DNA from 4 places in the Sphingomonas sp. P3_C5 genome. Region 2 is predicted to be linked to each of the others. Evidence: predicted binding sites of a transcription regulator. Region 2 holds the regulator's gene; each other region holds the start of a gene.
The links. Region 2 encodes LexA, which represses DNA repair genes until DNA is damaged. Its sites were predicted from a motif close to GTTCCNCNCTTGTTCT; they were not measured.
Positions count from the first base shown of each region.

Region 1: a site for LexA is predicted at 5,286-5,301, ahead of recA (recombinase RecA). Genes of this name have one in related genera too.
Region 3: a site for LexA is predicted at 5,833-5,848, ahead of AC1DVS_RS21745 (DNA recombination protein RmuC). Genes of this name have one in related genera too.
Region 4: a site for LexA is predicted at 5,762-5,777, ahead of radA (DNA repair protein RadA). Genes of this name have one in related genera too.

Region 1 is NZ_JBFUHA010000007.1:15,261-23,228, forward strand. It holds gene AC1DVS_RS17350 (M24 family metallopeptidase) at 1-59, opposite strand, end outside; gene AC1DVS_RS17355 (hypothetical protein) at 99-419, opposite strand; gene AC1DVS_RS17360 (dicarboxylate/amino acid:cation symporter) at 538-1,854, shown strand; gene AC1DVS_RS17365 (glutathione S-transferase family protein) at 2,292-2,918, opposite strand; gene AC1DVS_RS17370 (class I SAM-dependent methyltransferase) at 2,947-3,837, opposite strand; gene recA (recombinase RecA) at 4,102-5,208, opposite strand; gene AC1DVS_RS17380 (DUF6304 family protein) at 5,455-6,150, shown strand; gene AC1DVS_RS17385 (adenosine deaminase) at 6,199-7,212, shown strand; gene AC1DVS_RS17390 (phosphoribosyltransferase) at 7,209-7,724, shown strand; gene AC1DVS_RS17395 (response regulator) at 7,762-7,968, opposite strand, start outside.
Region 2 is NZ_JBFUHA010000002.1:13,157-21,124, forward strand. It holds gene AC1DVS_RS06185 (citrate synthase) at 1-1,090, opposite strand, end outside; gene gltX (glutamate--tRNA ligase) at 1,112-2,557, opposite strand; gene AC1DVS_RS06195 (ComEC/Rec2 family competence protein) at 2,637-4,853, shown strand; gene AC1DVS_RS06200 (2OG-Fe(II) oxygenase) at 4,850-5,482, shown strand; gene lexA (transcriptional repressor LexA) at 5,476-6,156, opposite strand; gene AC1DVS_RS06210 (molybdopterin molybdotransferase MoeA) at 6,226-7,425, opposite strand; gene AC1DVS_RS06215 (2OG-Fe(II) oxygenase) at 7,478-7,968, opposite strand, start outside.
Region 3 is NZ_JBFUHA010000010.1:106,738-114,705, reverse strand. It holds gene dnaE (DNA polymerase III subunit alpha) at 1-999, shown strand, start outside; gene AC1DVS_RS21770 (long-chain fatty acid--CoA ligase) at 1,137-2,717, shown strand; gene truA (tRNA pseudouridine(38-40) synthase TruA) at 2,797-3,537, opposite strand; gene fmt (methionyl-tRNA formyltransferase) at 3,534-4,448, opposite strand; gene recR (recombination mediator RecR) at 4,502-5,098, shown strand; gene def (peptide deformylase) at 5,155-5,685, shown strand; gene AC1DVS_RS21745 (DNA recombination protein RmuC) at 5,862-7,256, shown strand; gene AC1DVS_RS21740 (tetratricopeptide repeat protein) at 7,288-7,968, shown strand, end outside.
Region 4 is NZ_JBFUHA010000006.1:242,341-250,308, reverse strand. It holds gene AC1DVS_RS16695 (glycoside hydrolase family 43 protein) at 1-1,628, shown strand, start outside; gene AC1DVS_RS16690 (glycoside hydrolase family 43 protein) at 1,689-3,422, shown strand; gene AC1DVS_RS16685 (glycoside hydrolase family 43 protein) at 3,578-5,227, shown strand; gene radA (DNA repair protein RadA) at 5,800-7,173, shown strand; gene AC1DVS_RS16675 (CvpA family protein) at 7,204-7,776, shown strand; gene AC1DVS_RS16670 (iron-sulfur cluster assembly scaffold protein) at 7,841-7,968, shown strand, end outside.

The DNA of each region.
Region 1 (7,968 bases), on a different contig from region 2:
ACATTCAGAAACGGCAGGATCGCGGCTGCGGCCAGTGCGCTCCGGCGGGTCAACAACATGCAGGGGCACTCCGGTTGGGCTTGGGTCTTGTGCCAGGATCAGGGATGTTTGCGCGGCTCGGGCGGCGGCGGACATTTATAGGTGAGCTGCAGATTGGTGATCACCGGTGCCGGATTGCCGGCGCTGTCGGTTTCCTGGTCATAAGTCTGGCCAGTCGCGCTGAGCTCGCCGATCTCGCAACGGTTGGCGGCGGCACGGTCGAGATCCTCCTCGACCAGGGCAAGCTGGTTCGCCTGCAACCTCGCGACGGTGATCAGGAAGGCACCGCCCGGCAGATTGGAAATCTGATAGGGCGGCGGCGGCGGCTCGGCAGGTGCCGGCGTCGCGGCTTGCAGCAGGATCAGGACGAAGGGGTTCATGCCATGATTCCTCGGATTGAGCCCAGTCGAAACGGGGGTCGGGCAGGACTGGACATAAGGCCCTTGACCGCGCCGCCGCAATCCCCTTCCCTGCCCGCCGCATTCCGGGGGAGTTTTGATGGCCAAGCGCCTTACGCTGTATATCCTGATCGGGCTGGTGCTCGGCGGCATTGTCGGATGGGGTATCCATTGGCGGTTCGATGACGGAACCCCCGAAAGCGCCAAATATCTGACGACGATCGCGCATTATTTCCTGATCGTCACCACGGTTTTCCTCCGCCTGATCAAGATGATCATCGCGCCGCTGGTCTTTTCCACCCTCGTGGTCGGCATCGCGCATATGGGCGATACCGGCGCGCTGGGCCGTGTCGGGTTGCGGTCGCTCGGCTGGTTCATCTGCGCGAGCCTCATGTCGCTCACGCTCGGGCTGCTGATGTTCCATCTGTCGATGGAGATTGCGAGCTGGTTCGATATCTCGCTTACCCTGACCCTGCCGACAGCTGAGGCCGGCGTGCCGGTCGCCACCGACGCCTTCAGCATCGAGAAGTTCGTCACCCATATCGTCCCCTCATCGATGATCGACGCGATGGCGACCAACGAGATCATTCAGATCGTGGTCTTCTCGGTCTTTTTCGGCGTGGCGCTGACCGCGATCGGCGAGAAGGCGGCACCCATTGTCCGCGCGATCGAAGGGCTGGTCGCGATCATGCTGCAGATCACCAGCTATGTGATGCGCTTCGCCCCCTTCGCGGTGTTCGGCGCGGTTGCGGCGACGCTCACCGAGAGCGGGCCAAGCGCGATCGGCAAGCTCGGCTTCTTCATGGCGAGCTTCTATACCGGGCTCGCCGTGCTGTGGGTCCTGCTGATCGGGCTCGGCTTCCTGTTCGTGGGCCGCAGCATCGTGCGACTGATCGGCTATGTCCGCGCGCCTGTCATCCTGGCCTTCACCACTGCCTCGTCAGAGGCCGCCTATCCGCGCACGCTGGAAGCGCTCGAGCGCTTCGGCGTGCCGCCCAAGATCGCCAGCTTCGTGCTGCCGCTCGGCTATTCGTTCAATCTCGACGGCTCGATGATGTACATGACCTTCGCGTCGCTGTTCATCGCCCATGCCTATAATGTGCCCCTGTCGATCGGGCAGCAGATCACGATGCTGCTGATCCTGATGGTCACGTCGAAGGGAATCGCCGGCGTGCCCCGCGCCAGCCTGGTGGTGATCGCGGCGACGCTGCCGCTGTTCAACATCCCCGAATATGGCCTGGGCCTGATCCTTGCCGTGGACCATTTCCTCGACATGGGCCGCTCGGCGACCAATGTGGTCGGCAATGCCGTCGCGGCGAGCGTCGTCGCGAAATGGGAGGGCGGCTTCAACCCGCCCGAACCGGCCGAGGCCGAGCCGCCACATGCGCCGAGCCATGGGCTCAGCGGTCACGGCTAGCGCGCTGAGACTGCAATCCGGACAGCGCGCCGTCCGTCCAGACCCATGGCGCGATTCAACCTCATCGCTGGATCGATCATAGGATGTGCACGGGACGTCTAAGAAGCCCGGGCTGCTCTTTCTCACGGTCTGGCTATTTGGATGCTGCGCGCGACGCCACGGATGGCGCCTGCGCGCCGTATTTCCCTGTTAATTTCCCTGTTATTCCCTGTTCCGGGCTGAGCACGCTGACGGAGAATTCTATAAACCACGGTAATATTTAGAATATATTCTTAACGCGGCTGGAGACGGCGTCAAAAAAAGAATAAATTCCCTGTTCCTGCGAATTAACAGGGAATTTCGTAGCCTCGAGAATGGGGTGGCGATCAGCAATGGTTCGCCTCGTCAGGGACCGTCGAACCAGCCGGATCTGAAGGTCGTCGCTTTTCACGAGGCGGTTACGCATAAGCATAAGGCCCGCCCCGCGCGAGTGCCGCCTGATAGGCTGGGCGGGTATGGATCATGTCGAGCCACGCAATGGTGTGCGGGCGCGACGGGCCGAGTCCGGCGCGGCTGCGGGCCGCCTCGAGCGGGAAGCTCATCATGATGTCGGCCGCTGTCATCTCGTCGCCAGTGAACCAGGCGCGCTGCGACAGCTCGGATTCGACATAATCGAGATGGACGTCGATCATCGGCTGGATCCGCTTTGCAGCCGTCTTGCCCAGCAAGGGAACCCGGGTGAGGACCAGCTTCACCAGCAAGGGCGGCATCAGCGAGCCCTCGGCATAATGGAGAAACTGGCGGTAGCGCAGCACGGATTCGCGGTGCGCGGGCGGACCGAGCCGGCCATCTGCCTTCTCAACCAGATATTCGATGATGGCGCCTGTTTCGGCGACGACGGTGTCGCCGTCAGTGATCACCGGTGACTTGCCGAGTGGGTGGACCTGCTTCAGCTCGGGCGGGGCGAGCATTGTCTGCTTGTTCCGCTCATAGCGCTTGACCTCATAGGGCAGCTCAAGCTCCTCGAGCATCCAGAGGATGCGCTGCGAGCGCGAATTTTCGAGGTGATGGACGATAATCGTCATGCGCGCTCTCCCGTCATTATTGCCTTCATTATTGGCTCTGCGCGGAGCATAGCCACGCTGCGGCAGGGAAATCCACAACATCGCCCTGATGGTAGCGTTCCAGCACTGCGGCGAGACGCGCCGCCATAGCCGGGCGTTCTTCCGGGGGCGCCGCGCGCAGCGGGGTTGCTGCCGGACCAATGCGGCCGAACAGATCGAGCGCGTCGCCCACGGGGTCGGCTCCGGCGCCCGCATGATAGATATAGTCGATCGGAGTCGCCTCCACATCCCGCCAACCCGCTTCGGTCAGCAGCGCGCGAACGACATCGGGGTCGGCAAAGGCGAACGGTCCCGGCATATAGCCGCTCGGCTGCGGTGGCGGCGCGCCGAGTACCGCCGCGACGATCTCCTCCGCCCAGGGGTTGAGTGCGATCGACCTGAAGCAGGAAAAGACCAGCCGCCCAGCCGGCGCCGCCGCCGCCCGGATCGCTGTGAAGGCGGGTACTGGATCCGGGAAGAACATCACGCCGTGGCGCGAGACGAACAAGTCGATCGGGGCATGGTCGCCGGCGATTGCCTCGACCGGGCCCAGTTCGAAGCGCAGATTGGGCAAGTCCCCGCTGCGAGCCCGGGCCGTGGCGACGAGCCCGGGGGAGATATCCACCCCGAGGACGTCGGCGTCAGGCAGCGCCGCCGCCAGAGCCATGCTGGTCGCACCGGCGCCGCAGCCGATATCGAGGATCCAAGGCGCAGGCTGCCCTGCGACAGCCGCGATTGCGGCTGCGTTGAGGTGCGGCGCGAGGCTGGCAAAGCTGCGATCGGTACGCACCCATTCAGCGGCCCAGACATCGCCAACCGAGCCCTCCCAATCACTGGGGCTGAAGGTGCGAATCGCCCCGCTCGGGTCCGGGGTTTTGGGCGGATTCTGAGGTGTCGCCATATCCAGTGTCATCCTGATCTTGGGAATCTCGGGGAGCCTGATAGCACCGGCGGAGCGGCGTTGGCGCGCAAGGTTAGGCTGGCCCGACGCGAGGCGCAAACGCGCTGCCGGAAAGCGGGCCAAAATATGAAAGGCCCACCAACGCGGGCGGGCCTTTCCGGGTTTTGCGACGGGGAGAACGCCGCTGAACTTTTGAAGTGGGGAGCCGGCAAGCCGCCCCCTTTTCTTCTTCTCCTCTCCCTTGGGGAAGAGAGGAGAAGAAGATCACATATCCTCGTCGCCGTCGTCCGCCTCGGGGCCGACCATCATCTCTTCGGCGACCTTGTCGGTGCGGGCCCGGATCGCCTTTTCGAGGCGATCGGCCATCTCCGGATTTTCCTTAAGGAAGGTCTTCGAATTCTCGCGGCCCTGGCCGATGCGAACGCTGTCGTAGGAGAACCAGGCGCCCGATTTCTCGACCAGCCCCGCCTTGACGCCGAGATCGAGGATCTCGCCGATCTTCGACACGCCCTGGCCGTACATGATGTCGAACTCGACCTGCTTGAACGGCGGCGCGACCTTGTTCTTGACGACCTTCACCCGGGTGGTGTTGCCGATGATCTCCTCGCGATCCTTGATCTGGCCGGTGCGGCGGATATCGAGGCGGACCGAGGCGTAGAATTTCAGCGCATTGCCGCCCGTCGTCGTCTCCGGGTTGCCATACATCACGCCGATCTTCATGCGCAGCTGGTTGATGAAGATCACCATGCAGCGCGAGCGGCTGATCGAGCCGGTGAGCTTGCGCAGCGACTGCGACATCAGGCGTGCCTGAAGGCCGACATGGCTGTCGCCCATCTCGCCCTCGATTTCAGCGCGGGGCACGAGCGCCGCGACCGAATCGACCACCAGCACATCGATCGCGTTGGAACGCACCAGCGTATCGACGATCTCGAGCGCCTGCTCGCCGGTGTCGGGCTGCGAGACGATCAGCTCGTCGATATTGACCCCAAGCTTCTTGGCATAGACCGGATCGAGCGCATGCTCGGCATCGACGAACGCCGCGGTGCCGCCAGTCTTCTGCGCCTCTGCGATGACATGCAGTGCAAGCGTCGTCTTGCCCGAGCTCTCCGGCCCGTAAATCTCGATCACCCGGCCGCGCGGCAGGCCGCCGACGCCGAGGGCGATATCGAGCCCGAGCGAGCCGGTCGAGATCGCCTCGACCTGCATCGTCTCCTTCGAGCCGAGCCGCATCGCGCTGCCCTTGCCGAAAGCGCGATCGATCTGCGCGAGTGCTGCCTCGAGTGCCTTGGCGCGCTCGCCTGAAGCTTTCTCGTTCGCCTTGTCTGTGGATGCTGCCATTTTGCTGTCGATGACCTTCAAAGATACCGCCATTAGGAGCCTCCATCGCTAGACTGTTCGCCTCACGCGTTCAATGCGTGTTGGAAGCTTCGTATATGGTTTGTTCTGTAAGAACAAGTGGAGAACGATCTTTTTTTGTTCCGTCGTTCCCAAGCCTGTAAAAATAGGCGTGGGCACCCGCATTCATCGTTCAGCGATCGCAACTGATCCGTGCTAAGCCGGCCAGCGGGATGCGCCAAATAGGCTCGCCTCCTCAGCAATCAGGCGCGATGGAACGACATGGCTGGCGGTATACATCCTGAGGAAGCCCCGCTCGTTATCTATCGAGGCTCCTATGCCGATGAGCGCGGTACATTTCCGGCCGTTTTCACCAATGACGGTGAAGCTTTCACCATGACGGTTCTCGGCGTGACGTTTCGCGGCGAATCATTCGATAGTCTCGAGCCGGACCCGGACACCCCCGCCGCTTCGCTGGTTGGATTCACTAATGACCTCTGCAATGACCTCTGCGCGTGCGACATCTCGCTGACGATGCCCCTTTCGATTCTCATGGAGGGAATCGACACAGTAGCTGACCTGAAGGTCGATCTCCACTTGGGTGCTCCAAAGCCGCCGCCGCATGGCGGGATCAGCAGCGAATTGCTGAAATTGACACTGACCTTCTCCAATATTCGCCTCCTGTCCTCTGGCAATACCAGTTATTTTGAAGATGAGTTGCATGATCTCGCGCGCCAACTTCCTATGGGGACCAGCATCAAGAGCTGCCTCTTCTGTCAATATTCTGACTATAGCCCAGCCGGCAACGGCCTCATTGGCAGCATGATGTGTTTCAGGAACATCAAGGCGGAATATAGTCGAGTGAACAGCAAAGACGCGTTCTGGGTCGTGCATGACCGCTTTGATCGCCAGGTCCAGGAAACCTATCTCTGCGAGGACTTCACGTCGCGCATTGCCGGCACCGGATACCGCGGCTGAGACGAAAGACGCCCTTGCCCCCCTGCCCGCCCCGGGCAATGAAGCGGCATGACCGACCATGACTTCATCACCGGCCTGCCCAAGGCCGAGCTCCATCTCCATATCGAGGGCAGTCTCGAGCCCGAGCTGATGTTCGCGCTGGCGAAACGCAACCATATCGCGATCCCGTTCGCGAGCGTCGAAGAGGTGCGGGCTGCCTATGCCTTCTCCAACCTCCAGGACTTTCTCGACATCTATTATGCCGGCGCCAATGTGCTGCAGACCGAGCAGGATTTCCGAGACCTGGCAGTCGCCTATTTCGATCGGGCCGCCGCAGACTGTGTCGTCCATGCCGAAATCATGTTCGATCCGCAGACGCACACCGATCGCGGCATCGCCTTCGACACGGTGATCACTGGCCTGCTTGCCGGCATGGCGGATGCGAAAGCGCGGCATGGCATGACATCGAAGCTGATCCTGAGCTTCCTGCGCCACCTCGACGAGGACGCCGCCTTCGCCACGCTCGCGGCTGCCGAGCCCTGGCTCGACCGGATTGACGCAGTGGGCCTCGATTCGTCCGAGCTCGGACACCCGCCCGAGAAATTCGCCCGAGTGTTCGCGGCGGCGCGGGCCAAGGGCCTGCGCCTCGTCGCGCATGCCGGCGAAGAAGGGCCGCCCGACTATGTCTGGCAGGCGCTCGACCTTCTCGACATTGACCGGCTCGACCATGGCAATCGCAGCCTCGAAGACCCGATCCTCACCGCGCGGCTGGCGCGGACGGGCATGACGCTGACGGTGTGCCCGCTCTCCAACCTCAAGCTCTGCGTGGTCGGCGACATGGCTGAGCATCCGATCGACCGCATGCTGAAAGCCGGCCTGCGCGCGACGATCAACTCGGATGATCCCGCCTATTTCGGCGGCTATATCGCCGACAATTACCGGGCCGCAGCTGAAGCACGCGGGCTCGACCGCGACGATCTCGCCTTGCTGGCCCGCAACAGCTTCCTGGGATCCTTCCTGAACGACGATGTGGTGGCGGCGCATCTCGAAACGCTCGACGCCTATGTGGGAGCCAATCAATGACCGTTTTCGCCGACATCACGCATGAAGAGTTCGTCGCCGCAATCCGCGCCCTGGCGCTGCAGCTCGCCGATGACGCGTGGAAACCCGATTTCATCATCGGCATCGGGCGCGGCGGCCTCGCACCGGCGGTCTATCTCAGCCACGCGACCGGGCTGCCGATGCTGTCCGTGGATTATTCCTCGCAGGTGAAAGACTTCGCCGACGAGCCTCTGGTGAAGCTCGCCCGACGGACCCAGGGTGGTGACCGGCTGCTGTTCCTTGACGACATCAATGATTCGGGGCGGACCATCGCGCATCTGCGCGGCGCGTTGCGGGCCGCGGATGCGGCACCGCAGAGCATCCGCTTCGCCACATTGATCGACAATGCGAGTTCAGCGGAAAAGGTCGAATATCGCGCGCGAACGATCGACCGGACCTTCAACAAGGACTGGTTCGTATTCCCTTGGGAAGCAGTCGCCCCGGCGCAATCGCTGATCCAGGATGCAGCCGCGGTACCGGAGAGGATTGCCTGAGCTGATCGCCTAAGCTGATCCTGACCCTCACAAGAGGTCAGCCAGTCAGCCCGTCGAGCACCTTCGCCACCGCATCCATCGTGAACGGCTTGGGCAATGTCGCATGCCCGCGATATTGCTCGGTGATGCTGTCCTGCGAGCCGCCCGTCGCGAACACGAAGGGCACGCCCTTCGCCATAAGCGCATCGGCGACCGGCCAGCTCTTCTCGCCGCCGCGCAGATTGACGTCGAGGATCGCCGCATC
Region 2 (7,968 bases):
AGAAATCGACGTTCGGGAACAGCTTCTTCTCGATGAAATACGGATCGCTGAGCGCCAGTTCCTCGAGCCGCAGCGCGACGTCGAACACGGGATCGCTGACGCCGAGCGCGCCGAGCACCTCACGCACCGTCTCCTGCATCACGGTCGCACGCGGATCGTAATTCTTGTAGACCCGGTGGCCGAAGCCCATCAGCCGGAACGGGTCGTTCTTGTCCTTGGCGCGGGCGATATAGTGCGGGATGCGATCGACGGTGCCGATCTCGCGCAGCATGTTGAGCGCGGCCTCATTGGCGCCGCCATGCGCCGGGCCCCACAGACAGGCGATGCCGGCCGCGATGCACGCAAAGGGGTTGGCACCCGACGAGCCGGCGAGCCGGACGGTCGAGGTCGAGGCGTTCTGCTCATGATCGGCATGGAGGATGAAGATGCGGTCGAGCGCCTTCTCCACGATCGGGTTGACCACATAGGGCTCGGCCGGAACGCCGAACGTCATGCGCAGGAAGTTGCCGGTGTAGGACAGGCTGTTGTCGGGATAGAGGAAGGGCTGACCGACGGAGTATTTATATGCCATCGCAGCGATGGTCGGCATCTTCGCGATCAGCCGGTGGCTGGCGACCATGCGCTGGTGCGGATCGGTAATGTCCGCTGAATCATGATAGAAGGCCGAGAGCGCGCCGACGATGCCGCACATGATCGCCATCGGATGCGCATCGCGCCGGAAGCCGCGATAGAAGGTCGCGAGCTGCTCGTGCAGCATGGTGTGGCGGGTGATGGTGTAGCTGAAATGATCGAGCTCGGCCTTGCCCGGCAGTTCGCCGTTCAGCAGGAGGTACGAGACCTCCATGAAGCTTGATTCCCGAGCGAGCTGGCCGATCGGATAGCCGCGGTGGAGCAGCACGCCCTCATCGCCGTCGATATAAGTGAGCGCTGACTCGCAGCTCGCCGTCGAGGTGAAGCCGGGATCATAGGTGAACATGCCGGTATCGGCGTAGAGCTTGCGGATATCGATGACTTCCGGGCCGACGCTGCCGGCAAGAACCGCATAATCATGATTCCCGATATTGATCCGGGGGGGCGCGGCGTCGCTCATCAAATGTCCTTTCTCGAACCCTCAACCAGTCATCCGGTCGGCGATGCGTCCCAGGCTTTCCTCGCGCCCGAGCAGCTCGAGCACATCGAAAATCCCGGGTGAGGTCTTGCGCCCGGTCAGCGCTGCCCGCAACGGCTGCGCGACCTGGCCAAGCTTCACTCCCGCATCGTCCGCCACCCGGCGAACCGCGTCTTCGAGCGCCTCTGCATCCCAGTTGCCGACCGCGTCAAGGGCAGCGTGCAGGCGCCCCAGCAGCACGGGTGCATCACCCGAGAGCAAAGATGCTGCATCGCCGTCCATTTCCAGTGGGCGAGTGCGAAACAAAAAGGCCGCGCCGGACACAAGCTCGTTGAGATTCGCAGCGCGAGGCTTCAACGATTCCATGCTGCGCTGAAGCATTTCGCGCTGCTGTGCCGTGAGTTCGAACCCGAGTCGCGGGGTCACCAGCTCAGCCAGGCGATCATTGTCCGCGCTGCGGATATAATGACCGTTCAGGTTCTCGAGCTTCTTCAAATCGAACCGACTTGGTGATTTCCCGACATCGCCGAGATCGAACCACTCAGTCGCCTGCTCGCGGCTGATGATCTCGTCATCGCCGTGCCCCCAGCCGAGCCGGAGCAGATAATTGCTCAATGCTTCCGGCAGGATACCGAGTTCGTCGCGGTAATATTCGACGCCGACCGCGCCGTGCCGCTTCGACATCTTGCCGCCGTCGCTGCCATGGATCATCGGGATGTGCGCATAGGTCGGTTCGGGCCATCCCATCGCCGTGATGATCGGCAGCTGCCGGAAGGCATTGTTGAGATGGTCGTCGCCGCGGATGACGTGAGTCACGCCCATGTCGTGATCGTCAACCACGACCGCGAGCATATAGGTCGGCGTGCCGTCAGAGCGCAGCAGGACGAGATCGTCGAGCTCGGCATTCTGGACGGTAATGCTGCCCTGGACCTTGTCGTCGATCGTGGTGGCGCCTTCTTTCGGCGCCTTGAGACGCACGACGAAGGGCGCGCCTTCGGGCGCATCGGCGGGGTCGCGATCGCGCCAGCGGCCATCATAGCGCATCGGCTTGCCGGCAGCCTTCTGGCTTTCGCGCAAAGCGGTGAGCTCATCGGGGGTGGCGTAGCATTTATACGCGTTCCCCTGTTCAACCATCTGATACGCGATATCCGCATGACGCCTGGCGCGCACGAACTGGAAGACGGCATCGCCGTCCCAATCCAGGCCCAGCCATTGCATCGAACTCAGGATCGCGTCGATCGCCGGCTGGGTCGAGCGGGCGCGATCGGTATCCTCGATGCGCAGCAGGAACTTGCCGCCGTGATGGCGCGCGAACAGCCAGTTGAACAGCGCCGTGCGCGCGCCGCCGATGTGCAGATAGCCCGTGGGCGACGGCGCGAAACGCGTCACCACCGCCGGGTTGGCGGGCGTGCCGGTATCGGCCGCCGCAGTATCAGACCTTGCGCCCAAACGCGCTTGCTCCCAGACTTGAAAATCAATGGCCAGTATAGCCGCCGAGGCCCCTAGCACGCGACCTACGCTGCTCCAAATGGCGGCTGGCGGGTGGATTCACAATGGCAAGACGGCTCTCGAGCGGTGGCTCGAGGCCGAGCGCGACCAGCTTCCCCTGTGGATACCGGTGATGTTGGGCGCCGGCATCATCGCCTGGTTCCTGACGCCCGATCCGACCTGGTGGAAAGCGACGTTGCTGGTGCTTGCCGGTGTTGCGCTGCTCGCATTCGCGATCGGCCGGGGTGGCCGGGCCGGGCGTGTCGTCGCGGTGGCGGCGTTGCTGGCGGCGGCGGGGCTGGCGCTGATCTGGTGGCGGGCGGAGAATGCCAGCGCGGCGATCCTGAAGCGGCCTGCGATCGTGACATTCGAGGCGCGGGTCGAGCGAATCGACCCGTTGCCGGCGCGTGATCTCGTGCGGTTGAGGCTGACGCCAGTGCGGGTGATCGCGACGCCGGACCCGCCGAGCCAGGCGCGGCGTGGCGGTGGGCGCCGTGATAATCGCGGATTCGCGCGGAAGCCGCAGGAGACCGTCACGCTGCCGCCGCATATCCGCGTGAACCTCGCCGTGGGGGACGTGCCCAAGGGCCTGTCGCGGGGTGCAACGATCCAGCTCGGCGCGCGCCTGATGCCGCCACCCGAGCCGGCGGTGCCGGGCGCTTATGATTATGGCCGGGTGGCGTGGTTCGACGGGATTGGCGCGACCGGACGTGGTTTCGGCCCGGTAACGATCACAGCACCCGGCATATCGAGCGGGAGCGGGCTGCGAGAAAGGCTGTCGCAGCATATCCAGGCAAGTGCGCCCGGCGGCGCGGGCGCGATTGCCGCCGCGCTGGCGACCGGCGATCAGGGCGCGATCCCGCAGGCCGACAATGATGCGATGCGGCGCTCGGGCCTGGCGCATCTGCTGTCGGTGAGTGGGCTGCATATCACCGCCGTGGTCGGTGCGGTGATGTTCCTGGTGTTGCGCCTGCTTGCGCTCAGCCCCTGGCTGGCGCTGCGGTTCAGGCTGCCGTTGATCGCGGCGGGCGCGGGGGCGCTGGCGGCGATCGGCTATACGCTGCTGACCGGCGCCGAGGTGCCGACCATCCGGTCTTGCGTGGCGGCGCTGCTGGTGCTGGTGGCGCTGGCAATGGGGCGCGAAGCCCTGACGCTGCGGTTGGTCGCGACCGGGGCGTTTATCGTCCTGCTGCTCTATCCAGAGTCCCTGGCGGGGCCGAGCTTCCAGCTGTCTTTCGCTGCGGTGGCTGCGATCATAGCTCTGCACGAGCATCCGCGGATCAAAGCGTGGTTTGCGCCGCGCGAGGAACGGCGGCTGCGCAAGATCGGGCGCGATCTGACCTCGCTGCTGCTGACCGGCATCGTCGTCGAACTGGCGCTGATCCCAATCTCCCTGTTCCATTTCCACAAGGCGGGCGTTTATGGGTCGGTCGCCAATATCATAGCGATCCCGCTGACGACCTTCGTGACGATGCCGCTCGAGGCGCTTGCCTTGCTGTTCGACCTGATAGGCCTGGGCGCGCCCTTCTGGTGGCTGACCGCGCGGTCGCTCGATCTGTTGCTGTGGATCGCACACACCACCGCCAGCATACCCGGCTCGGTTGCAGCGCTGCCGGCGATGCCTGGGGCAGCCTACGGCCTGATGGTGATCGGCGGCCTGTGGATCGCCTTATGGCGTACGAAGTGGCGCCGGCTGGGCGCAGTGCCGCTTGCGATGGGCGCGATATGGGCGCTGCTTACGCCCGCACCCGATCTGCTGGTGACCGGCGATGGCAGGCATCTCGCGATCCGGACGCCGAGCGGCGGGCTGGCGCTGCTCCGCGACCGGATCGGTGACTATACGGCTGACATGCTGGCGGAGAATAGCGGTGTCGATGACGACCCCTTGCTGCTTTCCGATCAGCCCTATGCGCGGTGCAGCCGGGATCTGTGCCTCATACAACGGCAGGCGGGCGGGCGAGACTGGCGCATCCTTGCGACGCGCAGCGCCTATCTGGTGCCGGTGGCCGAACTGATCGCTGCATGCGGCACGGCTGATATCGTTGTCAGCGAACGCCGCTTGCCTATGACCTGCCGCCCGCGCTGGCTGAAGCTCGACCGCCCGACCCTGGCGCAGACGGGTGGCGTTGCCGTGTCCCTGTCGAACGGGCGCGTGGTGACGGTCAGGCAGGCGGGCGATGCGCACCCCTGGCTGATGCCTACTCCGCCGATAGCCCCGTTGCGCACGTATCGCCGACACGCGATAAACGGGCCGTGAACGCCCTTTCGAGCCTCGACCAGCCTTCTCCACACATGCAATGGCGGGACTTCCTGCCAGTCGAGGAGCATCAGGCGATCCTGGACTGGGCGCTGGCCAATCAGGCCAGCTTCGCGCCATCACGTGTCGGGCGCGGCGAGCTCAGGGCGGACTTCCGGAGCTCGGCCACGGCAATGGCGCCCCATTATCCCTGGAAGGATAGGTTCCGGCACCGAGTGCGCGACGCGGTGCCCGAACTGGCGCGGGGGCTTGGTTTAGCGGCGTTCGAGGTGGCGCACATCCAGCTTTCGCTGATCGCCTATAATGATGGCGACTTCTACCGCGAGCATACCGACACTGAATCCCGTCGCAATCGCGCGGATATCGAGCCTGCCGGTGACCGTGTGCTGAGTGCGGTCTATTATTTCCACCGCGAGCCCAAAGCCTATTCGGGTGGCGCACTGCGGCTCCACCCGTTCAATCCCGCGAGCGACCGCTTCGAGGATGTTCAGCCCGAGCAGAACAGCCTGACCGCATTCGCGTCCTTCGCGCGCCACGAAGTACGTCCGGTCATCTGCCCGTCACGCAACTTCGAGGATTCGCGCTTCGCGATCAATTGCTGGGTGCGGCGGGCGCGGGCGGCTCAATAGCGCCGAAGCAACCCCGCCAGCTTGCCCTGCACGCGCACCTGATCCGGCGCATAACGCTGCGGATCATAAGCGCGGTTGGCGGGATCGAGCCGGATCATCGCACCTTCGCGGCGGAAATATTTGAGCGTCGCCTCACTGTCCTCGATCAGCGCCACGACGATCTCGCCGTCGCGGGCGACATCGGTGCGGCGGATCAGCGCATAATCGCCATCGAGGATGCCGGCTTCGACCATCGAATCCCCGGATACTTCGAGCGCATAATGTTCGCCGCCGCCGAGCAGCGCCGCAGGTACCGCGAGCATCGAGTGGCCTTCGAACGCCTCGATCGGCACACCGGCCGCGATCCGGCCGTGCAGCGGGATTTCGATCACGTCATTGGCGGGCTCCGGAAGCTTGCGGACATTGCCGGGAGTGGGGCTGGCCGGCGTCGCGGCAGCCGCCTTGCGCGCGGTCTCCGGCCGTTCCGGCATGCGCAGCACTTCAAGCGCGCGGGCGCGGTTCGGCAGGCGGCGGATAAACTTGCGCTCCTCGAGCGCGCTGATCAGGCGGTGGACGCCCGACTTCGATTTGAGATCGAGGGCTTCCTTCATCTCCTCGAACGAGGGCGACACGCCGGTTTCGGCGAGGCGATCATTGATGAAGCAGATCAGCTCGTGCTGCTTGCGCGTTAGCATCCCATTTCTCCGTCGGAACAGACTGGGAACGTTTACGCAATGTTCCAACCGCCTGTCAAGCGCCCCCTGTCAGACGATGCTGAGGATTTCCACCGAGTCGCCCGGTACGGCCGCTGGCGCATGGGGTCTGCGCACGATCAGGCTGTCGGCGCGGGCCAGGGTGCGGAGCATCGAACTGTCTTGCAACCCCAGGGAAAAGACGCGGCCGTCCCGCGTTTCGGCGCGAAGATAGTCTTCGCGGTGGTCGTTCGCCGGCAGGTCTTCGCCGAGGATCGCGGCAATGGTGCGAGGCAGCGGATCGGCTGCGCCGGACATCGCCGCGATCAGCGGGCGGACGAACAGGAATGCGGTGACGAAGGCAGAGACCGGATTGCCGGGCAGGCCGAGCACGACCGCCTTGCCGAGCCGGCCGGCCATCATCGGCTTGCCGGGGCGGAGTGCAATCCGCCAGAAATCGAGGCTGCCGCCTGCTGCCTCGAGCCCGGGACGGACAAGATCGTGATCGCCGACCGATGCGCCGCCGGTGGTGACGAGGATATCCGCATCGACCCGGGCAAAGGCGTCCGCGATGACGTCCAGCTGGTCGGGCAGGATGCCGAGATTGAGGATGTCGACGGGCAGATCGGTCAGCATCGCGGCGAGCATGGCGCCGTTGGATTCCGGGAGTACGGAGTCGCTGAGTGCGGTGCCGGGGGCGACGAGCTCGTCGCCAGTCGCGACGATGGCGACGCGCAGGCGGCGATGAACCGGGAGTGCGCCGTGTCCGCCGGTTGCCGCCACGGCGATCCGCGCGGGCGTGAGCCGATCGCCCTTTGCGATGAGCAGGTCGCCAGTCGAGAAGTCGAGGCCCTTGCGGCGGATGTTCCGGCCGAGGTTCTTCGGCCCTTCGCCGGCGAGCGTTATCTGGTCGCCGTCGCGCGCTGCCTCTTCCTGGACGAGCACGGTATCGGCGCCGGCGGGCATCGCCGCACCGGTGAAGATGCGCACGGTTTCGCCGGTGCCGACGGTGCCAGGGAACGCGCGCCCGGCGGCGCTCTCACCGATCAGGGTGAGCGGGCCGGGCAGATCAGCGAAGCGGATGGCATATCCATCCATCGCCGAGAGATCGGCGGCGGGCTGGGTGCGGAGCGCGCGGATGTCGTCGGCCGCCCAGCGGCCGGCGGCGTCGCGAATGGGGATCGTCTCGGTGTCGATCGGCGGTGCGAGCGCGAACAGGCGTGTCCGGGCTTCGGTGACGGCGAGGAGAGGCGAGGAGGTTTTCGGAGGCATTGCGACGCCCTAGCGCCTCGGATTGCGGGAGACCATCGCGGCGAGATGCACGTCAGGGCCGCCCGGTGCCGTCCAGGAACCAGCCGGTATAGGTCCTCCTGGGACCGCCGGCGGTGACCGGCCATACGCGGTGTTCGAGCTGATCGGAGACTTCGAAGATCAGCGCCGAACCAAGCTCGGTGTGCCGATGCCGGGCCAGCAACTCTCCGCTTTGCTTGGCGCGCAGTTCGAACAGGCCGCCGTCATAGGAATGCTCGCTGAGGTTGATCGTGATCGCCAGACGCCGCGACGGGTCCTCAGGCAGATCGTCGTGCCAGTTCAGCGAAGGGGGATCTTGAGGCTGGATCTGCATCACGCGGCCGAAGGTGCCGTGCAGGGGGCAGCAGCCGGTCACCTGATTGAGCCACTCGAACAGGTTTTGCCGTTTCAGCGCGAGCGTGAGTGCGCCGCCGGCAATACCGGGCACCTCCCGCTCGCGTTGCGCGACGTCGGTTTCAGTATCCCTGACGAAGCTCGCCTTGCCGCAGAGGCGCAGCAGAGTCT
Region 3 (7,968 bases), on a different contig from region 2:
CTCGCAGCGCTCAAGAGCGTGGGTGAAGGCGCGATGGAGCGGGTGGTAGCCGAGCGCGACGAGAACGGCCCCTTCACCTCGCTCGATGATCTGGCGCGCCGGGTCGATCCGCGCATGTTCAACAAGCGCCAGCTCGAAACGCTCGCCGCCGCCGGCGCATTCGACTCGCTCGATACGAACCGCGCCGGCATCTTCGCCACTGCCGAAACGATCCTCGCCACCGCAGCCCGCGTCCATGATATGCGGATCAGCGGGCAGGGGGGATTATTCGGCGGCACGGATGCAGTCGAACCGGCGATCAAGCTGCCGCTATCGGCGCGCTGGACGCTGGCGCAGCGGATGGAACAGGAAAGGGAAGCGTTCGGCTTCTATTTCTCGGCACACCCGGTCGATCGCCATGCGCATCTCGCCAAGATGCACGGCGCGCGCAGTTATGCGGCTTTGGGCGAGCTCGCCATTCCCGATGACGGGACCCGGTCGGGTGCGACGATGGCGGCCCTGGTCGAGGATGCGCGGTGGCGGACCTCGGCGCGGGGCAAACGCTATCTGATGGCGACGCTCTCCGATCCGACCGGACAGTTCATCGCGACCTGTTTCGATGACGCAGTCGCTGCCGATCTCGAAGAGGCTGCGCGCAACGGCGGTTGCGGGCTGGTGACGGTCGAGCTCGATCGCCGGCCGGGCGAGGATACGCCGCGGGTTACGGTGAAGCGCATTCAGCCGTTCGAGACACTCGCCAATAGCGCTCGGTTCGTGATGGAATTGTCGGTGGCGACCCCCGAAGCGATGGCGGCGCTGGGCAGCCTCATCGCAGAGGCGCGCGGCGCGCGGGGCGAGGTGTGGGTCAATGCTGCCTTGCCCGATGGCGGCGTGGCGCGGGTACTGCTTGGCCGCGACTTCCTCCTCGACGGCGAACTTGCGACGCGGATCGAGAACCTGCAGGATGTGAGCAACGTGACGCTGAAGACCTCCGAGACGAGGCTGGCGCTCGTGGGATGACCTATTCCCCCCCGTTTACGGGAGGGGCTAGGGGAGGGCCTGTTATAGGCGTGAATAGTCGGGCAGGCCCTCCCCCAGCCCCTCCTGCAAGCGGGAGGGGAGAAGAAGCGGGAGGGGAGATACGCGTGCTAGGTGGAATGCAGGACTTCGAACTCCGGGTGCCGCGGCTGCTCGATCACGCCGCGCGAGAGCATGGCACTCGTGAGATTGTAAGCGTCTGGGCCGATGGCAGTGAGACCCGTACGAACTGGGCCGGCATCGCCCGCGACGCCCGGAAACTGTCGCAGGCGCTCGAAAAGCTCGGCTGCAAGCCCGGCGACCGCATCGCCACGCTGGGCATGAACCACAGCCGCCATCTCGTCTCCTGGTACGGCGCGATCGGGCTGGGCGGGGTGATCCACACCATCAACCCGCGCCTGTTCGACGAGCAACTCGTCTATATCGCCAACCATGCCGAAGATCGGGTGCTGTTCTACGACAAGGTCTTCCAGCCGCTGATCGACCGGCTGAAGCCGCAATGGACCAGCATCGAGCATTATGTGGTGTTCGACGGTGATGGGCCGAACAGCTTCGAGGCGCTGATCGCCGCCCAGGATGGTGACTATCAATGGGTCGAGGGCTCCGAGCGCGATCCCTGTATGCTCTGCTATACCAGCGGCACCACCGGAAATCCCAAGGGCGTGCTCTACCAGCATCGCTCGACCATGATCCACGCCATGGCCGAGGTCGCGCCCTGGGTGTTCAACCTCTCGCCCCGCGCGGTGGTGCTGCCGATCGTGCCGATGTTCCACGCCGCCGCCTGGGGACTGCCCTTCGCCGGTGCGCTGTCGGGCGCGAAATTCGTCTATGCCGCGGTCAATGATCCGGCGCTGCTCTGCCGCCTGATGAACGACGAGAAAGTGACGCATTCCGCCGGCGTGCCCACTGTGTGGCTCTCGATGTTCCAGCATATGGACAGCAGCGGCGTGGTGCCGCGCCATCTCCAGCAGGTGACGATCGGCGGCTCGGCCGCGCCGCGGGCGATGATCGAGCGGATCATGGGGATGGGGGTCACCGTCAAGCATCTCTGGGGCATGACCGAGACGTCGCCGATCGGCACTGCCGGCACGCCGCCGCCGCACTGGGACGAGATGAGCCTCGACGAAAAGCTCGATCTTGTCGCGAAACAGGGCCAGATCCCGTTCGGCATCGAGCTTCGCGTGCTCGACGATGACGACCGCGAACAACCGCGTGACGGCGTCAGCTCGGGCCGGCTCCAGGTGCGCGGTCCTTGGGTGATCAAGCGCTATTTCAAGGCCGATGCCGATGCGGTCGGCCCCGACAACTGGTTCGATACGGGCGATGTCGCGGTGCTTCACCCCGACGGCACGATGCAGATCACTGACCGCGCCAAGGACGTTATCAAGTCGGGCGGCGAGTGGATCAGCTCAGTCGAACTCGAAAACGCCGCGATCGGCTGCGCCGGCGTACACGAAGCCGCGGCGATCGGCGTCTATCACCCGAAATGGGATGAGCGGCCGATCCTGCTCGTCGTCCGCAAGCCGAGCAGCAATGTGAGCCCCGACGAAATCACCGATCATCTGGCGAAGCATGTCGCCAAATGGTGGCTCCCCGACGAGATCGTCTTCGTCGATGAACTGCCCCACACCGCGACCGGCAAGCTCCTCAAGACTGAGCTTCGGGCTCAGTTCAAGGATTACAAGCTGGCGGCCGCCTAGCGGCGAACAGGAAGGTTTTGGGCCTTCGGGCCCACCGGAACAATTTCAACCGTTGGAAAGGAAAAGGAAGGGGCGGCATTCAGGGATAATCCGCCTGGCGGAAATACAGCCCATCCGACGGTGCGTTCAGCCCAAGCTGCGCGCGGTCGCACGCTTCCAGCGCTGACTGTACATCGTCCGGAGACCATTTCCCTTGCCCGACCAGCGCCAGGCAGCCGACCATCGAGCGTACCTGGTGATGCAGGAACGACCGTGCCGAGGCAAAGACGCTGATCCGCTCGCCCGTCTCCACCACATCGAGCCGATCGAGCGTCCTGAGCGGGCTGTCCGCCTGGCAGTGCGCCGATCTGAAGGTGGTGAAGTCGTGACGTCCAACGAGGCGCGCAGCGGCTTCGGCCATAGCTGTGGCATCGAGCCTGCCGGGTAATCGCCACGCCAGCCCGTTCTCGAAAGTCAGCGGCGCGCGGCGTGTGACGATACGGTATTCATAGTGGCGCGCCGTACAGGAGAAGCGCGCATGCCAGTCGTCGGGCACGACCTCGCAAGCGAGGATCGCCACCGGTGCTGGCCGCACTACGGCGTTGAGCGCCTCCTTCAGCCGGAACGGCGTGATCGGCCGCTCGATATCGAGATGGGCGCGCATGCCGGTTGCGTGGACGCCGGCATCGGTCCGCCCGGCGGCGTGGACGGCCACCGTCTCCCCGGTAATCTTTCGCGCCGCCACCTCGATCGCTTCCTGCACGCTCGGTCCATGGGCCTGGCGCTGCCAGCCCATGAAGGGGCGGCCGTCATATTCGATGGTGAGCGCGAAGCGGGTCACGCGAGCTGAGTGCCCGGCGGGATGGGGAAACCGCGCAGTAATTCGGCTGACGTCATGACGCCACGCCCAGCGCGCTGGAGGAGGAGAGGACGGATTCTCCCCTCGGCGCAGGCAATGGTGAGGGTGTCGTCGAGGACCTCCCCATCGGCCCGGCCTCCGCCGGGATGACGATCGATCTCTGCCGCGAGCACTTTTACCCGCTCGCCCGCGACTTCAAAGAATGCGCCTGGCACCGGATTGAATGCCCGGATCTGCCGCTCGACCTCAACCGCGCTTCGCGACCAGTCGATCCGCGCCTCTGCCTTGTCGATCTTGGGCGCATAGGTGACGCCATCCTCGGGCTGCGCGACTGGAGGATAAGCTTCGATATCGCCGAGCACCTGGACCATCAGCCTAGCACCCATCGCACTCAGTTCGTCGGTCAGTGTGCCGGCGGTCTTGTCGTCGATCGGCGTTCGGCCCTCTAGCCGCACCGGCCCGGTATCCAGCCCCACCTCCATCTGCATGATGCAAACGCCGGTTTCGCTATCGCCAGCCAGGATAGCGCGTTGGATGGGGGCCGCACCCCGCCAGCGCGGTAGCAGCGAGGCATGGACGTTAAGGCAACCGCGCCGCGGCGCGTCCAGCACCGCACGGGGCAGGATAAGGCCATAGGCGGCGACGACCGCCACATCCACGTCCAGAGTGGCGAATTCGGCCTGCGCTTCGGCGTCCCGCAACGTCAGCGGGGTACGGACGGGGATCCCCAGCACCTCGGCTCGCGTCTGCACAGGGGAGGGCGTCACCGCCTTGCCACGCCCGGCGCGACGTGGCGGCTGGCTGTAAGCCGCCACGACGTCATGGCCTGAATCCACCAGCGCCTGAAGCACCGGCACCGAGAAATCGGGGGTTCCCATGAAGACGATCCGCATGGATCTGCTCTGGCCGCTTGGCAGAGGGCAGTGCAACCCCCTATCTGTTCTGCATGGCATCTCCCGAGATCGAAGCGCTCACCCAGGCACTGGCCCGGCTGCCCGGCCTGGGCCCCCGTTCGGCACGCCGTGCGGTGCTGCATCTGCTCAAGAAGCGTGAGGCAGCGCTTGGGCCGTTGCTGTCAGCTCTCACTGCTGTGGAAGAACGACTGGCAAGCTGCTCTGTCTGCGGCAATATCGATACAACTAACCCATGCGGCGTCTGCGCCGATCCGCGCCGCGATGCCCGCGCTTTGTGTGTGGTCGAGGAGGTTGCCGATCTGTGGGCGCTTGATCGCTCGCGGCTGTTCCCAGGGCGCTTTCATGTGCTGGGTGGCCGGCTCTCGGCACTCGAAGGCGTGCGGCCCGAGGATCTCGCGATCGATTCGCTCGTCCGGCGCATTGAAGCAGGCGGTGTCGACGAGGTCGTGCTGGCGATGAATGCGACGCTCGAAGGCCAGACCACTGCGCACTACATCGCCGAGCGGATCGAGCGCTTCCCGATCCGCGTCACCCAGCTCGCGCACGGCCTGCCGGTCGGCGGAGAGCTCGACTATCTCGATGAGGGCACGCTCGCTCAGGCGCTCAGGGCGCGCCGGCCGGTTTCCTGATATGGGTGTATCACCCGAAACTTGACGCCMGGCCTCCTCTTTCCTAGCTCGCGATCATGTCCGTCCTCAATATCCTCGAAGTTCCCGACCCCGGCCTGCGCGCCGTGGCGAAGCCTGTCGCCCAGATCGACGAGTCTGTCCGCGCGATCATCTCCAACATGTTCGACACGATGTACGACGCCCGGGGCATCGGTCTCGCCGCGACTCAGGTCGGGATAGAGCAGCGCATCGTCGTTATCGATCTGCAGGAGCCCGAAAGCGACGCTGAGGACGCCAAGCCGATCCGCGCCCCTCTGGTGTTCGTCAATCCCGAGCTGGTGTCGGTCAGCGAGGAGACGGCGCTCTACAATGAGGGATGCCTCTCGATCCCCGATCAGTATGCCGAGGTCGAGCGCCCCGCGCGCTGCCGGGTGAAATGGCTAGATGGTGAGGGTGCCGCGCATGAGGCCGATTTCGACGGCCTGCTCTCAACCTGCATCCAGCACGAGATCGACCATCTGAACGGCGTGCTGTTCATCGACCATATCTCGCGCCTCAAGCGCGACATGGTGCTCAAGAAGCTGGCCAAGGCCCGCAAGGCAGCCTGATCCGCCACCTCGCCTGCGCTGGGGTGACGCACTCTCTTTACCCTCCGCAAGCCGTCACTCTCGCCTTTGAGGCCAAGAGCCACCGTGCCGCCCAACGCGTCGGCCTGTGCCGCGCAAGCATTTACCTTATCGCCTCGCAGGCCTAAGGTTCACCCAATGTTCCAGCGAGGCATATCATGACCGGCCTGACGATCCCTCTGGCGCTGATCGCCGTCCTGCTTGTCGGGCTTGTGATCGGGTGGTTCCTCGGTGGCCGTGGTGCCGCCGCCGCGCTGGCGGAACGCGATGCCAGGACCGAGGAGTTCAAACGCGCCATCGTTGATCTCGCCGGCGCCGAGGAACGCGCGCGCGCCGCCACGCAGCTGCGCGACGAGCTTGACGTCATTCGCAACGAACGTGATGGATTCCGTACGGAAAATGCGAGCCTGCGCGCCCATGCCGAGGCCTTTGAGGCACGGCTCGAGGAGTTCAGGAACAGCCGCGAAGCGATGACCGGCCATTTCAACGAAACCGCCAGCAAGCTGCTCAACGAAGCCCAGAAAGCATTTCTCGAGCGCGCCGAAGCTCGCTTCAAACAGTCCGAGGAGACGGCCGGCCAGAACCTCAAATCGATGCTCCAGCCCGTCAGCGACCGGCTCCTGAAATATGAGGAGACCGTCACCAAGGTCGAAAGCGAGCGCCAGGGCGCGTTCGATCAGCTCAAGGGCCAGCTCGAAGGGCTGCGCGTCGGCCAGGAAAAGGTCAGCAGCGAAGCGGCCAAGCTGGTCAACTCACTCCGCAATGCGCCGAAGTCCCGGGGGCGCTGGGGCGAGCAGCAGCTTAAGAATGTCTTGGAAACCTGTGGCTTATCAGAACATACGGATTTTCAGACTGAGGTGAATGTCGTGAGCGACGATGGCGGCCGGCTGCGCCCGGACGCGATCATCCGGGTCCCCGGCGGCCGTGCGCTGGTGATTGACGCCAAGGTCTCGCTCAATGCCTATCAGGACGCCTTCGGTGCGGTCGATGAGGCTGAGCGGCTGATCGGCCTTGCCGCCCACGCCGCCTCGATGCGCGCCCATGTCAACGGTCTCGGCAACAAGGCCTATTGGAGCCAGTTCGCCGACGCGCCCGATTATGTCATCATGTTCGTGCCCGGCGAGCATTTCCTGTCGGCTGCGCTCGAGCATGATCCGACGCTCTGGGATTTCGCCTTCGAGAAGCGCGTGCTGCTCGCCACCCCGACCAATCTGATCGCGATCGCGCGCACCGTCTCGGCGGTCTGGCGGCAGGAGCGGCTCGCGAAAGAGGCGCGGCAAATCGGAGAGCTCGGCAAGGAGCTCTATGATCGCCTCGCCAAGGCGGCGGGCGATCTGCGCAAAGTGGGCGGCGGACTGACGTCGGCGGTCAATAATTACAACGCGTTCGTCAGCAGCTTCGAAACTCGCACCCTGGTGACGGCGCGCAAGCTGCGTGACCTCAATATCGAGCCAGGCGCCCGAGAGATCGAGGATGTGCCACCAGTCGAGGCGCTTGCGCGCTATGGCGATACGCCGGCGTTGATCGAGGGGCTGAGCGAAGCGGCGGAGTAAACGCAGGACAGCTAGGTGGGGAGTAACGAGGATGGTTTTCTGGTTTGCGCTGATGCTTGGGACAGCCGCTCCGGCGATGCCTGCACTTCAACATGAAGCCACGAGCGCTGCGGCGCAAACGCTCGACGGGCGTGCCGACCACATCGCCGATTTGATCGTAGCCAAGCAGGTGGCGGATGCGACAGCGCTCGTCGATCCGCTGCTCGAAGAATTTGAAAAGGCCAATGCAGGCGAAAAGCGCCACATCTATTGCGCGGCCGATGCGGCCGAATCGCGGCGCTACATGGATGAAGTCCGAGCCCAGAAACCCGCAAGCCCCGCTGTCGTGATCGGGAAGGGGTGGTGTGTGGCGCTCTGGGCCAAGGGATACCTGCTGGACGATGGCGGCCAACCCGCGGCTGCGATCCCCTATCTGGTGCGCGCCGCCGCCATGCGGCCCGCTCAACGCCAATATTGGGCGGAGCTGACCTTTGCCTATCAGGCGATCAAGGCGTGGCCCGAGATGCTCGATGCCGGTCGCCACGCCGCATCCCTGGCGGCAGAGGCCGATGGGTCCGATCGTACGGCGTTCCTCTGCAAGGCATGGCACAGCATGGCCTATGCGCAGATCGAGCTTGGCCGCTGGGATGACGCGACCGAATTGCTGAACAAGTGCCTCGCGCTGGATCCCGGCTATGAAAAGGCGAAAACCGAGCTGGAATATATCGCGCGC
Region 4 (7,968 bases), on a different contig from region 2:
TCGCGCCCTCGGGAGGCAAGGCAGCCCGACGCGCTTCACTCCTGACCCGGGTTGCCCGCAGCGCCCTGCTGCTGTGTATCGCGATGCCGGCCAGCTTGCTGGCTGCCGATCCCGTACCGGGCAGCAACCCGCAGCTGCGCGATGTATTCACCGCTGATCCTGCGCCGCTGGTCGTGGGCGACACGGTCTACCTCTATGTGGGGCACGACGAAGCCAAGGGCGACGAGTTCTACCTCATGAAGGAGTGGCTGGCCTATTCGTCAAAGGACCTGCGCCACTGGACCGCCCACGGCGCGATCATGAAGCCCATAGACTTCAAATGGGCGCTGCGCTCCGCCTGGGCCACGCAGGTGGTGCGGCGCAACGGCCATTATTATCTGTACGCCACCGTGCAGCACGACGACACGCAGTCCGGCATGGCTATCGGGGTCGCCGTGGCCGACAATCCGCTCGGCCCGTTCAAGGATGCGCGCGGCTCGGCACTTGTCACCAATTCCATGACGCCTACCCCCTATGGGTGGAACGACATCGACCCCACCGTCTTCATCGACGACGACGGCACCGCCTGGCTGGCCTGGGGCAACCCGGTGCTTTACCTGGCCCGGCTCAACCCGAACATGACCGAGCTGGACGGCCCCATCGAGAAGGTCGCATTGCCCAACTACACAGAGGGGCCGTGGCTGTCGAAGCGCAAGGGCATATACTATATGACCTACGCATCCATGGCGGCCCAGGGCCTTTTTGAGCACTTCTCCTATGCCACCGCGCCCAGCCCGCGCGGGCCATGGACTTACCAGGGCGTGCTGACCGGCCCGGCAAAGAATAGCTTCACCATTCACCCGGGGATCATCGACGATTTCAAGGGCCAGTCCTACCTGGTCTATCACAATGGTGTGCTGACTCTGCCCGACGGGCAGACCGGCGCTGGTGCCCGCCGCTCCATCGCAATCGACTATCTCTACTACGATGCGGACGGCCGCATGTGGCCTGTCACCCAGTCTGACGCCGGCATCAGCACGCCGCCCCGGCCGCCCGCCGGCAAGGCGCCCGCGCTGGCGGATTCGGGCCGCTCCGATCCTCGCGTGGTCGTTCAGCAGTTCGGCCAGACTTATCCCGAAAGCTGGCCGGGCCACCCCGCGCTGGCCTCGGTCACCCAGCCTTTCGACCAGACCCCCGAGCCTTTGGGCTTCAACAGGGAGGGCGGCGCCAGCCGCCTTGCGCAGACCTTCGTGCCGCGCGCCGACATCCCCCTGGGCCGGCTCAGCCTTTACGCCGGCGACGGCCTGGGCACGGACGCCGCCCATTCATTGCGGCTGTCGCTGCGAGACGTGGAGGCCGGCACCGAGCTGCTCGGCGCAGGCCAGGGCCTCGCCATCGCCTACCGGCCGCAGGGCCCCGGCCTGCTGAGCTTCGACTTCAGCGCCCATCCGCCTGTCGTGTTGAAGGCCGGTCGCCGCTACGCGCTGGCGCTCCAGAGCGAAAAGGGGGCGCTGACGCTCTTCCTTCGCGCAAGCCGCGACGACGTTTATGCCGATGGCGAGGCCAGTGCCGACGGCCAGCCGCTGAAGGACAAGCAGGGTCACCCCGCGGACATCGCATTCGCACTGTACGCACGCGATGCGCGCTGAGCCTGCCCCTGTGGCATATTCAGGTCTGCGGTGGCCCAGACCAACCAACGGAGCAAAAGGGTGCGGGTAAAATTTCTTCTCGGGCTGATCGGGGCTGCTCTTCTCGCCCCGTTCGGCACCTCGGCCGGCGGCGCTGCCGCACCCACCCCTGACGGCAAGGCCCATTTTGAGTGGCTTGACTATAAGGGCCATGATGCCGTCTTCGATCGGCCGCTCGGCAAAGGCGAATATCGCAACCCGGTGCTCAGCGGCTTCTATGCCGACCCGAGCGCAGTGCGCGTCGGGGACGACTATTACCTGATCAACTCGACCTTCGCCTTCTATCCCGGAATCCCGATCTTCCACAGCCGCGACCTCGTGAACTGGAAGCAGATCGGCAACGTCATCGATCGGCCGGATATGATGCCGTTCGACGGACTCTGGCTGAGCAATAACGGCGTCTACGCGCCGCAGATCTCCTACCACCATGGCATTTTCTACGTCATCAACACCTGCATCCGGTGCGGCGGGAATTTCATCGTGACGGCGAAGAATCCGGCGGGACCCTGGTCCAAGCCGATCTGGCTGCCGCACATCGACGGGATCGATCCCTCGCTGTTCTTCGACGACGACGGCAAACTCTATGTCATCCACCAGGGCGGTCCGCCCAAGAAGCGCTACGACGCGCACACCGCGATCTGGCTGATGGAGGTGGACCCGGTCACCTTCGCCAAGCGCTCCGACGACGTCGTGCTGGTGGACGGTGGCGACAAGGCGCCGTGGCACACCGAATATATCGAAGGCCCGCACCTTTATAAGATCAACGGCCAGTATCTGGTGTTGGCGGCGGGCGGCGGCACCGGCTATTATCATGGCGAGCTTGCCTATAAATCGAGCAAGCCGTTCGGCCCCTACACCGCCAATCCCAACAACCCGATCCTGACCCAGTTCGGATTGCGCGACGATCGCCCAAATCCGGTGACCGCGGCCGGCCATGCCGACCTGCTGCAGGACGCTAAAGGCAAATGGTGGGCCTTCTTCCTCGGCACGCGCGTCTATGATCTGGCGACCCCGCCGCAGGATCCGGGCCGCTTTGCGACCGGGCGCGAAACCTTCATGCTGCCGGTGACCTGGCGGGATGGGTGGCCGGTCATAACCCCGAAAGGGACCGCGGTTCCCTACGCCGTCAAAGGGCCGGCGCTGCCGCGCAGGGTTCCGGCGGGGCGTTTCCTCAACGGCAATTATGCTGTCCGCGAGGCCTTCACCGGATCGGCGCTTGGGCCGCAATGGCTCTTCGCGCGGACGCCGCATACTGAGTGGTGGCAGGTGCGCGGCGGCGAGCTGACGGTCACGCCGCGGAGCGACCATATGGGCGACAAGGTCCAGCCGAGCTTCGTCGGCCGCCGCCTCGCGCATATGACCGCGTCCATCACCACGCCGATGCGGTTTCACCCGCACGGGGCCGGCGACGAAGCCGGGCTGATGGCGGTGCAGAATGACCATTTCTATTACGCCTTTGGGCTCGGCCTGAACGATGCCGGCAAGACCGTGCTGCGCGTCCGCGCGCGCGCGGGGGAGAAGGAGCCGTCACATGGCAGGCAGCTCGCCGAAACGCCGGTGCAGCTTCCCGCCGGGCGGCCGATTTATCTGCGCATGAACGTCGACAAGGCGAAAGCGGGCTTTTCGTACAGCCTTGACGGGAAACACTACCGGTCTGTTCTGAGCAATGCCGACGCCTCTCTGCTGACGACGGCGACGGCGGCCGGGTTCACCGGTGCGATCGTCGGACCCTATGCGGAGACGGGGACACAATAGTTTTGGGGACACTATACTAAATAGGCTGCGCCTGTGGTCTGGCCCAGTTAAATATAGTGTCCCTTTATTTCTCATGCGCGGTGGCGGGCCTTGGTCGCGTGCTGCGTGAAGCGGATCGATACCCTCGGCTCGCTGATTAACTTCGGAGACAAAACATGGACAAACACCCTGGCAACCTGAGCCGCCCTTCAGCCCGTCTCATGAACCGTCCGATTTTTTCCCTGATGGCCCTCGCCCTTGTCTCCGTCGCGTCTGGCGCCGTTCCGGCGGAACAGCCGGCACAGGCGGCTCCTGCGCACAATCCCCTTATCTGGGCCGACGTCCCGGACATCGCGATCATCCGTGTAGGAAAAACCTACTATATGAGCAGCACGACGATGCACATGAGCCCGGGCCTCCCGATCATGAAGTCGACGGACCTGGTCAACTGGCGGATGGCCTCCTACGCCTATGAAACCCTGGCCGACAACGAAGCCCTCCGCCTCGAAAACGGCAAGAACGCCTATGGTCAAGGCTCTTGGGCGAGCAGCCTGCGGTATCACGACGGCGTGTTCTATGCCTCGACTTTCTCCGCCAATACAGGACGCACCCACATCTACACCACGCGTGATCCGGAGCGAGGCCCGTGGAAAGCGACGAGTTTCGAGCCCTCGCTGGGTGACCATAGCTTGTTCTTCGACGACGACGGTCGCGTTTACATGGTTTTCGGGAGCGGTCGCATCACGCTTGTCGAACTGCAATCCGATCTTTCCGGCATCAAGCCCGGCGGCGTGAACAAGGTCATCGTCGACAACGTAAACGCCCTCTTCGGCGCTGACCAGGGCGGGCTCAAAGGGGAGGGCTCGCAGTTTTTCAAAGCCAATGGCCGCTATTACCTCGTCAACATCGCCTCGCCCGGGAGCCGCTGGGCGCGCACTGTCATCATCCACCGTGCCGACGCAATCGATGGTCCGTACGAGGGCCGCATCGCGCTCGATGATCGCGGCATCGCCCAGGGCAGCCTCATCGATACCCCGGAAGGCAAATGGTATGCCTATCTTTTCAAGGACAACGGCGCCGTCGGCCGCATCCCCTACCTGGTGCCCGTGACCTGGAAGGACGGCTGGCCCGTGCTCGGCCAGGACGGCAAGGTGCCCATGACGCTTGACATTCCCGCCGGCGGACAGGGCGCCTCCGGCGCATCCGGCATCGTCGCCTCCGACGAATTCGCCCGCCGGCCCGGCGCCCCCAGGCTGCCTCTCGCCTGGCAATGGAATCACAATCCTGAGCCTGGTTACTGGTCGCTCTCCAAGCGCCCCGGCTATCTGAGCTTAGTCACCAACCGGGTGGTTTCCGCTCTGCCCGAGGCTCCGAATACCCTCACTCAGCGCACCTTTGGGCCTGCCAGTTCCGCCACCACCAGCATCGACGTGAGCGGCATGAAAGACGGCGACTGGGCCGGCCTGGCCGCTTTTCAGAAGCGCTATGGTTTTGTTGGCGTCAAGATGAGCGAAGGCGCCAAATCTCTCGTCATGGTGAGCGCCGACTCCGACCATCCCGAGGAGATCGCCTCCATTCCCCTTTCTGGCAAAACTGTTCATCTGAGGGTCGAATGCGAATTTCAGCCCGCGCCTGAGGTCGCCCGCTTCTCCTACAGCCTCGACGGCAAATCCTGGATCCCCATTGGCCGTCCCTCGCGCCTGACCTACACCTTCCCGCACTTCATGGGGTATCGCTTCGCCCTCTTCTATTATTCGACCAAGACCGCCGGCGGCCGTGTCGACTTTGACTATTACCGGGTCGGGCCAGGCAGCAGCCCCCGCTGATCTTCGCCCGCCGAAGAGAAGCACCACCTCAAAGAGTTTTGGGGACACTATACTAAATAGGTCGCGCCAATCGAACCAGGGCCTCGTTATCTCCGCGTCCTCACACCTTTGCCGCATGATCGCCGCCAGATCGGCGAGGTGCCTAGAAACTGAGTGTGCACGTCATCAGCGCCCTGACACGATCTGTACAATGTTCTGTACAGATAGGAAATGTCAGTGGACCCTCATGACATTTCCAACAACCACGGAGACGCCGGTCGCTGTCTCCACCCGCCTGGTCCAAGCCCCGGCTGCGACAGCCCCCGATAGGTGTGACAAAATTCTCCAACAGCGGCGCTCGGTTTCCGCACATTCCCCTCGTGATATCCCCTCCAGCATCCGAAATCCGCGCCGAATTATGTCACACGTCCAACATTTTCGCCGCGAACCCGCGCAGGCGATTCAACCCGTGCCTGAAATCGCCCATAGCGTCATTGCGAGCCATCAGAAGGCGCGCGCTCTGTTCTTCCGCTCCGCGATGCGCCAAGAAAATCTGTTCCCCTCTCGTTCCGTTTCCGCTAGGCCCATACCCCATGGCAAAACCTCAGAAACGCTATGTCTGCCAGGCCTGTGGCTCCGTCGCGAACCGCTGGGCGGGGCAGTGCGCCGATTGCGCTGAGTGGAACACGCTGGTCGAGGAGGTGGGCGGCATCGTCACGCCGTTCCAGGCCAAGCATAACCTGCAATCCGGCGGCCGGGCGATGACGATGGTCGGGCTCGATGCCGAGATCACCCTGCCCGAGCGCATGCCAAGCGGCATCGCCGAGCTCGACCGCGCGCTTGGCGGCGGCTTCGTCGAAGGCTCGGCGACGCTGATCGGCGGCGATCCCGGGATCGGCAAATCGACCCTGTTGCTGCAGGCGGCGGCGCAGATGGCGCTGGCCGGGCTGCCGGTCGCCTATGTTTCGGGCGAGGAGGCGGTCGACCAGGTCAGGCTCCGCGCCCGCCGGCTCGGGCTCGGCGCCGCGCCGGTGCAGCTCGCCGCGGCCACTTCCACGCGCGATATCCTGACGACCTTGGGGCAGGGGAGGCCGCCCGCTTTGCTGGTGATCGATTCCATCCAGACCATGCATTCGGACCTGATCGAAGGCGCCCCCGGCACCGTCAGCCAGGTCCGCGCCTCGGCGCAGGAGCTGATCCGCTTCGCGAAGGAGCGCGGCACCGCGGTGGTGCTGGTCGGCCATGTCACCAAGGACGGCAGCATCGCCGGCCCGCGCGTGCTCGAGCATATGGTCGATACCGTGCTGAGCTTCGAGGGCGAGCGCAGCCACCAATATCGCATCCTCCGCGCCATCAAGAACCGCTTCGGCGGCACCGACGAGATCGGCGTTTTCGCGATGGTCGCCGAGGGGCTGGCCGAGGTGTCGAACCCGTCGGCCCTGTTCCTCACCCAGCGCGACGAGGGCGTGACGGGCACCGTGGTGTTCCCGGCGCTCGAGGGCACAAGGCCGGTGCTGGTCGAGATCCAGGCTTTGGTCGTCCGCCTCGCCAGTGGCGCCACGCCAAGGCGGGCGGTGGTCGGCTGGGATTCAGGCCGGCTGGCGATGGTCCTCGCCGTGCTCGAAGCGCGGTGCGGGCTCAGCTTCTCCTCCTCCGAAGTCTACCTCAACATCGCCGGCGGCTACCGCGTGCAGGATCCCGCCGCCGATCTCGCAGTGGCAGCCGCGCTCGTCTCGGCGCTCAGCGAAAGACCGGTGCCATCGGACGCTGTCGCGTTCGGCGAGATCGCCCTGTCCGGCGAAATCCGCCCGGTGGCGCACGGCCCGCTCCGCCTCAAGGAAGCCGGTAAGCTCGGCTTCGAGCGCGCGCTGGTGCCGGGCGCGATCGCCGGCGACAAGAGCGGCCTCACGCTATCCGGCTTCCGCACGCTCGGCGGCTTCGTTGACCATATGCTCGGGCGAGGATAGCGACGGTCTTTTAGGCAGGTACGCGCACCGATGGGACTGACTGCACTCGATATTCTCGTCCTCATCGCTGTCGGCGGCGCGGCCGTTCTCGGGCTGATGCGCGGCTTCGTGACGGAGGTGCTGTCGCTGTTCGCCTGGGTCGCGATCATCTTCATGCTGAAGCTGTTCCACACCCCGCTCGCCCATCTGTTGTCCAATTCGGTCGGCACGGTGACGGGCGCTGCCGTCCTGTCCTTCGCGATCATCTCGGGCGTGACCTATTTCGCCGGCCGCGCGGTCGCGAGGGCAATCGGCTCGCGGACGCGCGATTCGGTCCTCGGCCCGGTCGATCGCGCGCTCGGCTTCGGCTTCGGCGCGCTCAAGGGCCTGATCCTCGCGAGCCTCGGCTTCCTGCTCGTCGTGCTGGTGACGGACACCATGCATGGCGGCCCCTCGCACCGCCCCGAATGGCTGAGCAAGTCGCGCACCTATCCCCTGCTCAACGCGACCAGCGCGAGCATCGCCGATTTCGTCGACCGCCGCCGCAAGGGCCAGCCGGTATTCGGTCCCCGCGGTGCGGCGCCTGCCGACAACAGCGCCGATGCAGGGAATGTGACGAAGTGATCCTCATGTCGTCAGCCGAACGCCAGGGGGTGTGCTGCGCACGTTCCTGCCTTACATCAGTCGCATGAACGCGCCGCTCTACAACACCGAAATCCTGCGTCTCGCCGCGACCATCCCCCATCACGAGCGGCTCGCCGATCCGATGGGCACCGCCGAGAAGCGTTCACCGGTCTGCGGCAGCAGGGTGACGGT